Linked DNA regions of Persicimonas caeni. The protein of the gene in region 1 binds, or shares a complex with, the protein of each later gene. Links are inferred from orthologs where the notes say so. Each region holds a gene or a part of one and is shown in the gene's direction. Other genes may lie near its edges.

Region 1 (6,762 bases):
CCGAGCGTCACGTCCAGGTCGCCGAGATGGTCATCGAGAAGGCCAAGCGCCTCGTCGAGCACAAAAAGGATGTCGTCATCCTGCTCGACTCGATCACCCGTCTGGCCCGCGCCTACAACACCGTCGTTCCCCCGTCGGGCAAGATCCTGTCCGGTGGTGTCGACTCCAACGCGCTGCACAAGCCCAAGCGCTTCTTCGGCGCCGCGCGTAATATCGAAGAGGGCGGCAGCCTCACGATCATCGCCACCGCGCTGATCGACACCGGCAGCCGCATGGACGAAGTCATCTTCGAGGAGTTCAAAGGAACCGGTAACAGCGAGCTGCACCTCGACCGCAAGCTCATGGAAAAGCGCATCTTCCCGTGCCTCAACATCAACAAGTCGGGCACGCGTAAGGAAGAGCTCCTGATGAACGATCAGCAGCTCAACCGCGTCTGGATCTTGCGCCAGCTCCTGCACCCGCTCAACGTGGTCGACTCCATGGAGTTCCTGCTCGACAAAATGGGCAAGACCGACTCCAACGAGGAGTTCCTTAACAGCATGAGCGGCTAGGGTCTGCATTGGCGTTGCCATTGCAGGAGCGCAGCGATGCCCCCGGTCGCCTTCGCTCCCGGCACCCCGCGCGGAGCGGCGGGGTGCGTATGGTCGGCCTTTCACAAGTGGTCAGTTTTCGGACCTTCGAGTTCGAACCACTTTCGAGAGAGCAACCATGACCACCCCCGCCGCCTCGCGCGGGGGTGGCGGCGCGTAGGCGCCGGGGGGCATCTGTACTACCGGCTACCACCTACAACCAAAGCCCCTCCATGTTCGCCAAACTAGACGAAGTCCAAGGCCGCTACCGCGAGCTCAACAGCATGCTCGCCGATCCTTCTGTCGCCAGCGATCCGCAGCAGTATCAGAAGCTCGCCAAAGAGCATGCGCATCTGCAGGAGATCGTCGACGCCTACAAGCGTTTTCGCGCGGTCGAAGAGGAGCTCGAGGACAACAAGTCCCTGCTCTCCGAGGACGACCCCGAGCTCAAGGAGATGGCGCGCGCCGAGATCGCCCGCCTCGACGCCGAGCGCGAGGAGCTCGAAGAGCGGATCACGCGGCTTTTGATCCCCAAGGACCCCCTCGACGAGAAGAATATTCTCATCGAGGTCCGCGCAGGCACCGGCGGCGACGAGGCGGCGCTCTTCGCCGCAGATCTCTTCCGCATGTACGACCGCTACGCGGCCAACCAGGGCTGGAAGGTGGACATCGTCGAGGCGAGCGAGACCGACACCGGCGGCTTCCGCCAGATCGTCGCGCTCATCGAGGGCGACGACGTCTACAGCAAGCTCAAGTACGAAGGCGGCACCCACCGCGTCCAGCGCGTGCCGGAGACCGAGACCCAGGGCCGCATCCACACGTCCGCGTGCACGGTGGCGATCTTGCCCGAGGCCGAAGACGTCGAGCTCGACCTCGACATGAACGACCTCAAGATCGACACCTATCGCTCGTCGGGCCCCGGCGGCCAGTCGGTCAACACGACCGACTCGGCGATCCGCATCACCCACGAGCCCACCGGCCTGGTGGTCACCTGCCAGGACGAAAAGAGCCAGCACAAAAACAAGGCCAAGGCCCTCAAGGTCCTCAAGACTCGCCTGCTCGAGCAAAAGCGCGAGGCCCAGCACCAAGAACGCGCCGCCGAGCGCCGCGAGCAGGTCGGCAGCGGCGACCGCTCCGAGCGCATCCGCACGTATAACTTCCCTCAGTCGCGTATCACTGATCACCGCATCGGCTACACGACGCGGCGTTTGGAAGATGTACTGAATGGAGACGTCGACGAGGTGCTCGTACCGGTGCACGAGCATTTTCAGGCCGAGAAGTTAAAGGCGCTGAACGACGAATAGTGGTTGAGTGGTTCGGTGGCTAAGTGGTTTCTTGATTGGTGATGCACGGCCGTTCGAGGGTTTCCTGCGTAGAGACCTCCAGGCCAAACCGCTCCGAGCCGGAATGCCCTGCAGCCAAGAAACCACTCAACCACCGAACCACTCAACCACCGCTCAATTGAGCAGAAGCTGCTTCTTGGCGCGATCCCCACTATCCGACACCACCTCACGCGCCCACCGAACGACCAAGTCGCCCGTGCGCTCCGAGCCGCCGGCGGCTTTGTTATTTCGTACATACATCGGCTTTTCGATCGTCACCTTGATCGGGAACGTGGGCATGTCCTCTTGGTTGCCGACGAGTAGCCCGGCCGTCTGACCGGCCGACTTGTTGTGCCGAATCGCCACGTCCCGTGTGGTAAAGACGAACGGGAGCTTGAAGTCAGTGCGATTCATCAGCCCCTCCATCTCGGCGTTCGACTCCGACAGACAGAACAACCCGCCGCCCTCGCCGCCCTGGGCGACATTCTCCTCGACATAGCAACCGTCGCTGAGCACCAGGCTCGCGTTGATCGCACCTGCAGCGCCGCCTCTCCCGGCCGTCTCATTGGCCCGAAACCGCGTCTCCTTGGCCATGAACTGCCCACCCTTGAGGCTCGCCACCGCGCCGCCCACCCCGTCGTTGGCGAGGCTTTGGTTCTCGACGAACTTCGCCCCCATCACCTGCGCGACGGCCAGTCCAATAATCGCAAGCGCGCCGCCGTCGGAGCCGGCCTCGTTGGCGAAAAACTTCGAGCCCTTCGCCTTGAGCGTCGCTCGACAGCCCGTCCAGCCGGCCACAAAGACCGCCCCGCCCACGCGCGCCTGGTTTTTCTTGAAGGAGTTGCCCGAGTCACGGCTGTCGAACACGGCTTGGGCGCCGAGCAACGCCAACGCACCGCCCGAAATCTTGCCCCTGTTTTCCAAGAACTTGCAGTCGGTGAACTTGATCTTCGAGCGCACCGCCGCCAGCGCACCACCCTGGCCGGGCCCGTGGCGCCAGTCCTCGAGTTTGACGACGTCCGGGCGCACCGTCAGCCGGTCCTCGGCGGTCGCCTCGTTGCCCCGAAACCCGACCGCGTCGAGTTGCAGGGGCCCGGAGGCGTCGACCACGAAGATCGCCCCGCCGAGTGTCGACGTGTTGTCCTCGAAGCGCGTCTTCTCGATACGCAGCGTGCCACCTCGCACAAACACCGCCCCTCCACGCACCGCCTTGTTATGGCGAAATCGGCAGCCGACCACCTGCGCGGCGGTCTGTTTGGTGCCGCCGCCACAGTCGACAAAGTGCATCCCACCTTGCGTGAAGTCCTCGATCGCGCAGTGGACCACGGCCAGCCCGGTACAGTGCTCGGCGACCAAGCCCTGTTGGCGTACGCCCTCGCGGCCGACCACATGGCAGCCAAAGATCCCCTGGCGTTGGCCGTGCTCGAACTTGATCGCGAACTCGGCGTCGGCCGGAGGCAACAGCGTGACGCGGTCGGGGTGGCCCACCTCCTGCTGGGCGACCAGCCAGTCCAGATGCTGGCGAATGCTCCCCTCGGCCGGCAGGCGGTGGTTGACCAGCGAGACGTGCGTGGGCACGAAGAGCCGCTCCTGGTACACCCCCGGCGATACTCGCACCTGCACCGGCCCGCGCGTCGTGGTGAACAGCTTGCTGGCACGGTCGAGCGCGGCCTGGATGGTCTCGAAGGGCCGCTCGGGATTGCCCACCCGCGAATCCAGGTCGTCCATGGCATCACTCGCCGCCAGATTCGACGGGTCGACGTACAGGACGGGAGCGTCCTCGAGGCCCGGCGGGCAATAAAACCCGTCGATATCGGCCCCCGCCCCGCGGCCGCGCGGCCGCGCCTTCTCGGCCTCCTGGCGCACGTCCTCCTCCTCCTCCTCGAGGTAGTTGATGAGCGCGTCCAGGTCTTCTTCAGGCCCCTCCTCGCCGGGCAGGTCGATTTCGAGTTCTTGGCTGATCGTGATCGCTTCCGGGACGCCTCCACGACCACCCCCCGCACGACTCGAGGTCTCCATGCTGCGCCGGTCGCCGGTGTGCTGGCCTACCGGCGCGTCGCCGCGCGGCACGATTGGGCGGCTCTCGTTGCGCTTGGCAATCGCGCGGCTGATCAGCATCAGCAGCAGCGCCGCCACGCTCACGCCCCACCCCGCCTTTCGCTCCCCGAGCGGATGCCGCTGCCGACACACCGGCTCGGCGGCGCCGAGTCGGTCGAAAAACCCGGTCGACGCCGTCGGCATCTTGCGATTGCGCGCCTCCTGAGCCAGCGTCAACGCACTGCCGTCGTTCTGGACGGGCGCAGGCAGATCTCCGCTCTGCGCGCTCGAAATCGAGCACTCCGCCCACGGATACAACGCGTAACTCCCCGCCAAAAACGCGACTACGATCGCGAAGTGGCCCACCGACCGCCAATTGATTGAATTCATTGAGATCCCCTCATATCGCACAGCAACGCTGTACCCTATGAGTATCGTGTTCTATGGTGTTTGGGAAGATCTTTAGGGATCCTATCAAAAACCGATCATGGTCGTGACTCCGACCACATAGGCCCCCGTTGCCTCGCACGGGGGAAGGCCCCCCGGGGGCATCGTTCCTAACCAGCAATGCCATCAACCGAAGTTCAGCCATGCGCCAAATCGCCACTATCAACGTCTCCGCTCTCACCCAAAACGGCGACGCCCAAAGCTTCGACTACACCGACGCCTTCGGCCGCCCCGCCAAAGGCCTCCTGCTGCGCTGGGCCGGCGAACTCCGCGCCTTCCGCAACCTGTGCCCCCACTGGTCGATGCCCCTCGACGCCGACACCGGCGAGTTCTTCGACGCCAACAAAAGCGCCCTGTTGTGCAAGATGCACGGCGCCCGGTTCGACCCTGCCAACGGCGAATGCATCATGGGCCCCTGCGAGGGCGATCGCCTCGAGGCACTGCAGGTCGAGGTGAGCGACGACGGCAACACGGCGACGATCCGGCGCGGCCGGACGTTGTCGTTTTAGGTACGAGAAGCAATACGTAGCTTGCAGACGCCCCCCATCCGCCTCGTGCTAAACCGCGCACTCGGCACCTTCCCCACGGGGGAAGGGATGCCACTGCGAAAAGCCACGTACTTCAAATGAGCTAAGGCAACCCTTCCCCGGGGGGAAGGTGGCTCGCGCGCCGTACAGCGCGAGTCGGATGGGGGTCCCCAAAAAGCTACGTCCTTCAAGAAGATCGCAACAGAAAACCACCAACCTCCCACAAATTTCCACCCCACCCAAAACCCTCGCCATATCAACCCTTTAACCGAAACCCCCAGACCCCCAAACCCCTAAACCCCCAAGAAAACACGCAACAAAACCCGCCTCCTCGCCGAAAACCGTAATGAGGGATGTACTACATCATCCCACATCGACACAGCGAGGACGCCAATGACCACAAACGTCGCATACACCGCAGCCAAAGCCGATTTCCCGTTGATCACATCAAATCGGCCTGCTAGGTTATACATAACTTGTCAAAAATTGTTGCAGCTTTTGCGTAACAGCCGACGCGCCCCGTCGGCCCGAGCGCACCGTAACCGCTGGGGCGGTAGTACGGCAGTAGCAGTGCCCCGCAATGTTCTCTGTAAACATGAGGAGGGGGCATGACTACGCGCGACGACACACCCCGAGGGCCCCAAGGGCCCGAAAACCAGCCACCCGCCAACGAGGCATCGGCCGACGACCTCCCCCCGGAGCGCATCACCCAGATGACGCCCGAAGAGCTGGTCGAATCGTACGCCGGGCTGGTCAAGAACACCGGCCAGGAGCTCATCCAACAGCTCGACTGCCCGGTCGATCTCGAAGACCTCATCGCCTGGGGCTACCAGGGCCTGCTCGAAGCCCACCAGCGCTTCGACCCGGCGATGGAGGTCTCCTTCGCCAGCTTCGCCTTCTACCGCATCCGCGGCGCGATGTACGACGGCTTGCGCGCCACCGGCTGGGGCATGCGCGGCACCGCCATCCAACTGCAGGACGCCATCCAGCTCAACGACTACATGGAGTCGAACCTGCTCGCCCAGGCCAAACTCCCCCAAACCAAGTCGCTCGCCTCGTGCATCAAATACCTCGACGGCATGGTCGGCGACTGCGTCACAATCTGCCTGCTCCAAAACACCAAGCTCGAGCAGCTCTCACGCAGCGAAGCCGCCACCCAGGGCAACTACGTCGAACGCCGCGAGCTCATCGCCGCCCTGCAGGCCGCCATCGAGCGACTCTCCGACAACGAGCGCGACGTGCTCGTCGCCTACTACATCGAAGACTACTCGATGACCGAGATCGCCGAGAAGCTCGGCATCTCGAAGTCCTGGGTCAGCCGCATCAACGCCCGCGCCGTCCAAAAGGTCCGCCGCATCATGTTCGAGGATGGGGACCCGTGGGAGCTGTATATGATTCGGGAGTAGCTGGGAAAACGGTGGCATTGCAGGTCAGCAACGATGCCCCGGGGAGGCCTTCGCCACCCCGGGCAGCGTCACAAATCGGCAATGCCGTCATCCTGCTGCCCCAAGCTATCCATACAACTCATCCGTTGACAGCGGAGGAGGGTGTTAGTCGTGGGTAAGAGAGGCGCGGGATGCGCTCAAACGCTGCTGAGCGGCTAAGATGGCGAAGGGAAGAAAACTGACCCCGTAACCGGATTGAAGAAGACCCCAGCCACCCGCCCAAATCGTACTTACGACAACGACCGATACGATCGGAATGGCAAGGACGACAGCCGCCCCCCAAAGAAAGTGCTCGGCCCTCGCCACTCGCCGCGCCAATAGCAACGCAACGCAAGCCATGATCGTCAACACAATCCCCGAGAAAAAGGGGACCACCGAATTATAGAGACCCAGCTTCGAGGAAGTATGTAAGGGC
Region 2 (6,924 bases), 1.4 Mb from region 1 along the record:
AACATGCGACGAGAGATTAAGAGCGAAACGGACTCAGACAAGGAGATGCTGATGAGCGAGGGTCAACGGAACGAGGGCAAGGTATGTGCGGTGGTCGGCGTGGGGCCGGGAAACGGTGAGTCGTTGGTGCGCCGGTTTGCCCAGGAGGGCTACCGGGTGGCCGCGATGGCGCGCCACGAGGATGAGCTCGAAGAGTTGGTGGGCGATATCGACGGCGTCGAGGTCTTCGGCTGCGATGCGACAGACGAGGCCAGCGTCGACGGGGCGTTCGACCGGGTCGCCGAAGAGCTCGGCGAGGTCGACACCTTGCTCTACAACGCCGGCACCGGCGTGTGGGGCAAGCTCATGGAGGTCGAGGCCGACGACCTCCAGATGAGTTGGAAAGTCAACACGCTGGGGCTATTTCACTGCGCCCAAAAGGTCGTGCCTAAGATGCTCGACAACGGCGGCGGCACCATAGGGGTCACCGGAGCGACTGCGGCCATGCGCGGAAAGCCCTTTACGACCGCCTTCGCCCAGGCCAAGGGCGCCCAGCGTATGCTCGCCGAGTCGATGGCCCGCGAGCTCGGCCCCAAAAATATCCACGTCTTCTACTACGTGGTCGACGGCGTCATCGACAGCCCGCGCACCCGCGAGATGATGTCGGACAAGCCCGACGAGTTCTTTCTGAAGCCTGACGACATCGCCGAGGCGGTGTGCGCGGTGGCGCACCAGCCGCGCTCGGCGTGGACCTTTCAGTTGGATCTGAGGCCGTTTGGTGAAGAATGGTAGGGAGTGGCTTAGTCGCGACTCCCGCCGAGCACTCCCAGCCGGAACAACCAGTACAGGAGCTGCAGGATTGCCGCCACGGCGGCTGCCACGTAGGTGGCTGCGGCGGCGGTGAGCACCTGGCTGACGCCGTCGAGCTCGCGCGAGTCGACGATGTTGTAGTTGGCCAGGGCGCGCTTGGCGCGCGAGGAGGCGTCGAACTCGACGGGCAGGGTCACCAGGGTGAAGGCGACGAATCCGGCGAACAGAAACACGCCGATCTTCGCCAGGCCCGCCAGCCCGATGACGAGGCCGATGATCATGATCCAGACGCCAAGGTTGGTGCCGATATTGGCCACCGGCACCATCTTCTGGCGAATGGTCATCGGCATGTAGCCCTCCTTGTGCTGGATGGCGTGGCCGACCTCGTGGGCGGCGATGCCGGCGGCGGTGACCGAACGGCCGTTGAAGATGTCCGAGCTCAGTCGCAGCGTGCGCGAGCTCGGGTCGTAGTGATCCGACAAGAAGCCGTGGGCCTGCTCGATGTCGACGTTGGTGATGCCCTCGGCCTGCAAAATGGCGCGGGCCACATCACGACCCGTCATGCCGCGGCCGATGGCCACCTCGGCCCACTTGTTGACGCGATTCTTTACCCAGAACTGGGCGCCCAGGCTCAACGCGAACCCGACGCCGATGATGATCAGATACAGTGGGTCGAAAAACATGGTCTTACCTCCGCATGAGACCCAAAGGTTGACGCTCTAAAAACATCCGTCCGAAATTTCTCATTCCAACCCGTCGACACCTAGTGAGACAAAAACGCCCTCGCAAAAAATTCCGCACCATTTGAATGAAACGCGCCTCCGCGACGTCTGCTTAGCAACCGTGAGAAAGTTGCTCTGCGACGTTGAATTGGCTAAACCCGTACAGTGTCTTTTCCAGATAGATCATTTTGGAGGCGTTTCATGCTCGCGAAAAGAAAGTTGATCCTCTCGGTGCTCGTGGTGCTCGCCGTGCTATTGAGCGCCGGTTCGGCGTTCGCCGACGGTGTCGGCTCGACGGCCTCGGCCAAAAAGCAGACCCGGCTGATGTCGGTGACGTTTTCGCCGGTGCATCTGCTCTTTCCCATCGTCGAACTCACCGGCGAATTCAAGGCCGATGATAACTGGGGCGCGGCCATCATCGGCGGTTACGGCTCGCTCACTCAGAATGACGGGGTGCTCGGCGAGCAGACCTACGATGTGTGGGAAGTCGGCGGCCAGTTCCGCTACTACGCGCTGGGTGACTTCGACCATGGCCTGCAGGTCGGCGGCGAGGTGCTCTACGTCAACGTCAGCAACGACATCGAGACGTCCAGCGGCACGGTCAGCGGTACTGGGGAAGGCGTCGCGGTCGGTCCGTTTATCGGCTATAAGATCGCCACCGACTTGGGCTTTACCTTCGACGGACAGCTCGGTTACCAACGCGTCGGCATCGGTGCCGAGGCCAAGAACGAGTCGTCCGGCGACTCCGTCACGGATGAGAGCAGTGACTGGGGCCCCCTGCTCAACCTGAATATCGGTTGGTCGTTCTAAAACATGCCGGACGCTGACGCATCGCACACCTGGCGCCACTACACGTGGCGCGCCCTTCGCCTCGTGGTGGTAGCTTACGTGATCTACGCCGGACTCCTCGCCTTATTGCAGCGAAAGATGATCTTTCCGGGGACGGATCTGCCCGCCGGCAAGCCTACAGGGCTGGCCGAGGCCGGCGGGGAGCAGATTTGGCTACAGAACGAAGAGGGCAAGGTCGAGGCCTGGTTCTTCCCCGGCAAGGGCGTCAGCGTCGACAAACCTGGCCCGGCGGTCATCATTGCCCACGGAAACGGCGAGCTCATAGACGGCTGGGAAGTGGGCACCGCCGGCAGGTACCGCCAGGCGGGCGTGAGCGTGCTCTTGCCCGAGTATCGCGGCTACGGACGCTCCGACGGCACACCCACTCAGAAGCATATCACTCGCGACTTCGTGCGCTTTTACGACCGCCTGGCCTCACGGCCCGAGGTCGACGGGGAGCGCATCGTCTACCACGGCTTCTCCCTGGGCGGCGGCGTCCTCGCCTCGCTGGCGAGAAAGCGCAAGCCGGCGGCGTTCATCCTGCAATCGACGTTTACCCGCATCGCCGACATGGCGCGCGGCGTGCCGGTGCCCGAGTTCCTGATCACCGACCCCTTCGAGACGCTCTCGGTGGTCGAGTCCCTCGACATTCCCGTGCTCGTCGTCCACGGTGAGCGCGACGAGGTCATTCCGTTCGAGCACGGAAAGAGACTTGCCAAAGCGGCCAAAGACGCCGATTTTCTGCCCCACGCTGGCGGCCACCACCTGATGACCGATCAAGTGGCCTTCTGGCGCGCCGTGCGCAAGCTGTTCGTGCGCGCGGGCATTTTCGCGAAGTAAGTCAGGGCAAGATGCCCTGCCTCCGAAGCAAGTTCGACCTTTGGAGGCAGACCTTCTAGGTCTGGAGACATACCCTCGCAACGAAAACACGACCCAAGACCTCACGACCCATGCCCCAAGACCCAGCCACCACGCCTCCCGAAGAACTCGGTCCTCCGTGGACGCTGCTCAAGATCCTGCGGTGGACCACCCACTTTTTCGAGACGAAGGACGCCTCCGACAGCCCCAGGCTCGATGCCGAGTTGCTGCTCGCCCACGTCCTCGGTTTCGACCGGGTCAAGCTCTACACCCATTTCGACCGGCCGATGGGCTCCGACGAGCTGGCGAGCTACCGCGCGCTCATCAAGCGTCGGGTGAGCGGAGAGCCGGTGGCGTATTTGTTGGGCACCAAGGGGTTCTGGGACATCGAGCTCGACGTCGACAAGCGCGCGCTCATCCCGCGCCCGGAGACCGAGGTCCTCATCGAGGAGGCGCTCGAACTTGTCGGGAAGGAGGACGAGGCTACGCTGGTGGACGTGGGCACCGGCACCGGCGCCATCGCGTTGGTCATGGCCAAAGAGCGGCCGAATCTGCGCGTCATCGCCACCGATGTCTCCGAGGATGCCTTGGCGCTCGCCCGTCAAAACGCCGAGAAGCTCGAACTCGACGAGCGCGTTGACTTCGCCCACGGCGACCTACTGTCGGGTGTCGCGCCGGAGGTGCTTCCCGTCGACATCGTGGTGAGCAACCCCCCTTATGTGGCCGAAGACGAGCGCGACGAGGTCATGGTCGACGTCAAGGACTACGAGCCCGACGGCGCTCTCTTTGCCGGCCCCGACGGCCTCGACGTCATCCGTCGGCTCATCCCTCAGGCTTTCGACGCGCTCGCGTCGGGCGGGCACTTTGTGTGCGAGCACGGCTGGCGGCAAGGCGACGCTATGCGCGAGCTGCTCGAAGAGGCCGGCTTCGTCGACGTACACATCCGCAAGGACTACTCGGGCCACGACCGCATCGCCCGTGCCCGCAAGCCGTAGACGGCAGAACGCGTGGTTCACCGTAAAGGACGTCAACAAGAGCTTTCTTTGCCGTCCTTTGCGTCCTTCGCGACCTTTGCGGTTCCATCTGCTTTCGAGCAAAACGTGACTTTTATGGGGGCGTGTCGAGATTGTCGCACCGGTGCGTATGGACCTCCTCGCCGCCTCTGGATCGCGGGCGCGGCGGTTTGACACAGTGCGTCATATCCGCTAATTAGCACGTCCGGGCTCGAAATTTTCGGCGAATGAGGCGATTTTGTCGCCGCCAATCCATATATTTTGATGTTGCTCAACGATCTTTAGAAGAGGCAAGTGCGATGGCCAAGAAAGCAAGCAAGCAAACCATCGAGGAACTCTCCCAGGTGAAGTATGTGGGGCCGGCGAAGGCGGAAGCTTTCGTCAAAGAGCTCGGCATCGGCTCCATCGAGGAGCTCTATGAGGCGTCCAAGAATGGCAAGCTCGAGAAGGTCTCCGGAGTGGGCGCTGCGCTCTCGAAAAAGATCCACAAGGCCGCCGGTGAGGCGTTGAAGGCCACCGGGCCGGCCGAGGTCGCCGAAGAGCCGGCCAAGAAGGCCAAAGAAGCCCAGAAGAAGGCCAAAGAGAAGAAGGCCAAAGAGAAGCAAGAGGCCAAGGCAAAGGAAGCCAAGGCCAAAGCGGCCGAGAAGGAGGCCGAGGCCAAAAAGGAAGCCAAGGCCAAAGAGGCCAAGGCAAAGGAAGAAGCCAAGGCGAAGGCGGTCGAGACCAAGAAGAAGGCCGAGAAAAAGGCCAAAGAGGTCAAAGAGAAGGTCGAGAAGAAAGCCAAAGAGACCGTCACCGAGGAAGTGCCTCCGACGCCGGAGACCGCCCGCAAACGCGCTCCGGCCAAGCCGGCCGCGCGCACCGAAGATCGCGTCGAGCAGTTCATCGCCACGCTGCGCTGCCCGGCGTGTGGCCACGACGAGTTCGACCGTGGTGCGACCACGCTGACCTGCACCGCCTGCCGGCGCGAGTACAACTTCCACAACGGCGTGGCCGACTTGGCCCCGCCCAAGCCCAGCGGCCGAAGCGTCACCCAGCGCATCATGGAGTCGCGCTTCTACGCGCGCTTCTACGAAGACGTCATGCGTCCCAAGCTGACCGGCGTGGTCAGCGACCGCAGCCTCAGCGAGGAATACGCGCTCAGCTCGGAGATGCTCGAGCTGGACGATAACACCCGTCTTCTGGACGTGGCCGCGGGCACCGGCAACTTCACCCGTTACTTCGCCCAGCAACTCAACGAGCAGGGCGCCGGCGACGACAGCCTGGTGGTGGGCATGGACCTGTCGTGGCCGATGCTGGAGACCGCGCGCACTTACCTTCGCCGCGACGGCCTCGACGAGCAGGTCTTCTTGATCCGTGGCGACGCCACGCGCATCCCCGCTCGCCGTGCCGCCTACAACAGGCTGCACTGCGCCGGAGCGCTTCATATGATGAAGAATATCGACGAAGCGCTGCGCAACTTCGCGCGCATCCTCGAGCCGGGCGGCATCTGCGTCATCGGCACCTTCATCCTGGGTGACGGCATGATGCGTCGGCTGGTCAAGCGTGCCGCCGAGCTGCCCACCCAGTTCCACTGGTTCAGCCGCGACGAACTGCACCAGCGCCTTCGTCGCGCAGGCTTCGAGGTCGTCGAGGACAGCGTCGCCGGCGATGCCATCACGGTCAAAACGCGGCGTACCTGAGCAATTAGCCCAACAACCAGTTGCAGGGCGTTTCAAAACACGGCCCCTTGGACCTTTCATGCCTCGGAAGCATGACAGGTTTAAGGGGTCGTCTTTTTTGGGTGGGGTGGTTTTCGAGGCTCTACAGCAACGCGCGGCGAATGGCTTCGTGCAGTCCGCCTTCGTCGGAGACCGGCGAAATGACGTGGTCGCACCCAGCCTCGCGCAGCTTGGCCGAATACTCTTCGTCGCGGTCGTGCAGCGCGATGATGCACACCGGGCGCAGCTCGCGGTTCTCGCGAATGGTCGTGCAAAGCCCCGACAGATCGATGCCGTCGAGCCGGTCGTCGACGATCGCCACGTCGGGCTGCCACTGACCGATGGTCAGCAGTGCCTGCTGGGCGTTGTCGCTGGAGTCGTAATCGTGCTGCTGGCCAAACTGCAGGGCCAGCTCGTCGATCCGCTCCGGGTTGCTGTGCACCAAGAAGACCCGCTTGCGCTCACGCTCGGCGAACGGGTTGGGCATGCAGTGGCGATTCAGAAAATCATCGAGCACCTTGCGCTCGATGCGGTAGTGGCCACCGGGTGTACGAAACGCGCGAAGCTCCCCCTTGTCGATCCAGTTCTTGATCGACGTGATGTTCGCGTTGCAGATCTTGGCTGCTTCGAATGTAGTATAGACTTCTTTGTCGAGATCGACGTCCATCGTGGTCCCTCACTGACTCAGATGGCAGGCGCCGGCGTGTCTACATCTTTGGGGTCCCCCGACCTGAAAAAAGGACACACCGCCTTGGGTTTTTATCCGACATCCGACGCGCCTTTGAGCGCGTCGAGCGTCGTCAATCGAGTTGATGTGTTTTATGCATAATCGATCTTGAAGGTCAAGTTACCTAGGTCCGAACGACATTTGTTTGACACACGAATACTCTCGCTGGAGAGCGTGGAAAGGCACGCGCAACGCCGACGCAAAAGTGCGTGGAGCCGCGAACGCGTCAGTGACGGGGAGGTCTGCTCAGATCGTCGAGAATACGGTCGAGTGAGTACTCGTGTGCG

The links. The genes of interacting proteins can lie anywhere in the genome.
Region 2: the proteins of prfA (region 1) and prmC are in contact, whole or in part, in a crystal structure (PDB 2B3T), measured with the Escherichia coli proteins. The link is inferred for Persicimonas caeni from one-to-one orthologs.

The regions. Positions count from the first base shown.
Region 1 is NZ_CP041186.1:3,542,044-3,548,805, forward strand. Bases 1-2,837 are described here. They hold prfA (peptide chain release factor 1), read left to right. Parts: upstream 1-802; coding sequence 803-1,873; downstream 1,874-2,837. Other genes in these bases: rho (transcription termination factor Rho), read left to right, coding at 1-551; FIV42_RS13175 (right-handed parallel beta-helix repeat-containing protein), read right to left, coding at 2,027-2,837. Also shown: more of FIV42_RS13175, read right to left, coding at 2,838-4,318; FIV42_RS13180 (Rieske (2Fe-2S) protein), read left to right, coding at 4,519-4,884; FIV42_RS13185 (sigma-70 family RNA polymerase sigma factor), read left to right, coding at 5,511-6,308; FIV42_RS13190 (hypothetical protein), read right to left, coding at 6,453-6,762. UniProt on the Escherichia coli protein: Peptide chain release factor 1 directs the termination of translation in response to the peptide chain termination codons UAG and UAA.
Region 2 is NZ_CP041186.1:4,894,477-4,901,400, forward strand. Bases 2,242-5,240 are described here. They hold prmC (peptide chain release factor N(5)-glutamine methyltransferase), read left to right. Parts: upstream 2,242-3,289; coding sequence 3,290-4,192; downstream 4,193-5,240. Other genes in these bases: FIV42_RS18050 (autotransporter domain-containing protein), read left to right, coding at 2,242-2,321; FIV42_RS18055 (alpha/beta hydrolase), read left to right, coding at 2,325-3,179; FIV42_RS18065 (methyltransferase domain-containing protein), read left to right, coding at 4,510-5,240. Also shown: FIV42_RS18040 (SDR family NAD(P)-dependent oxidoreductase), read left to right, coding at 52-771; FIV42_RS18045 (zinc metallopeptidase), read right to left, coding at 780-1,472; more of FIV42_RS18050, read left to right, coding at 1,713-2,241; more of FIV42_RS18065, read left to right, coding at 5,241-5,892; FIV42_RS18070 (helix-turn-helix domain-containing protein), read right to left, coding at 6,014-6,577; FIV42_RS18075 (NAD-dependent epimerase/dehydratase family protein), read right to left, coding at 6,864-6,924. UniProt on the Escherichia coli protein: Methylates the class 1 translation termination release factors RF1/PrfA and RF2/PrfB on the glutamine residue of the universally conserved GGQ motif, i.e. on 'Gln-235' in RF1 and on 'Gln-252' in RF2.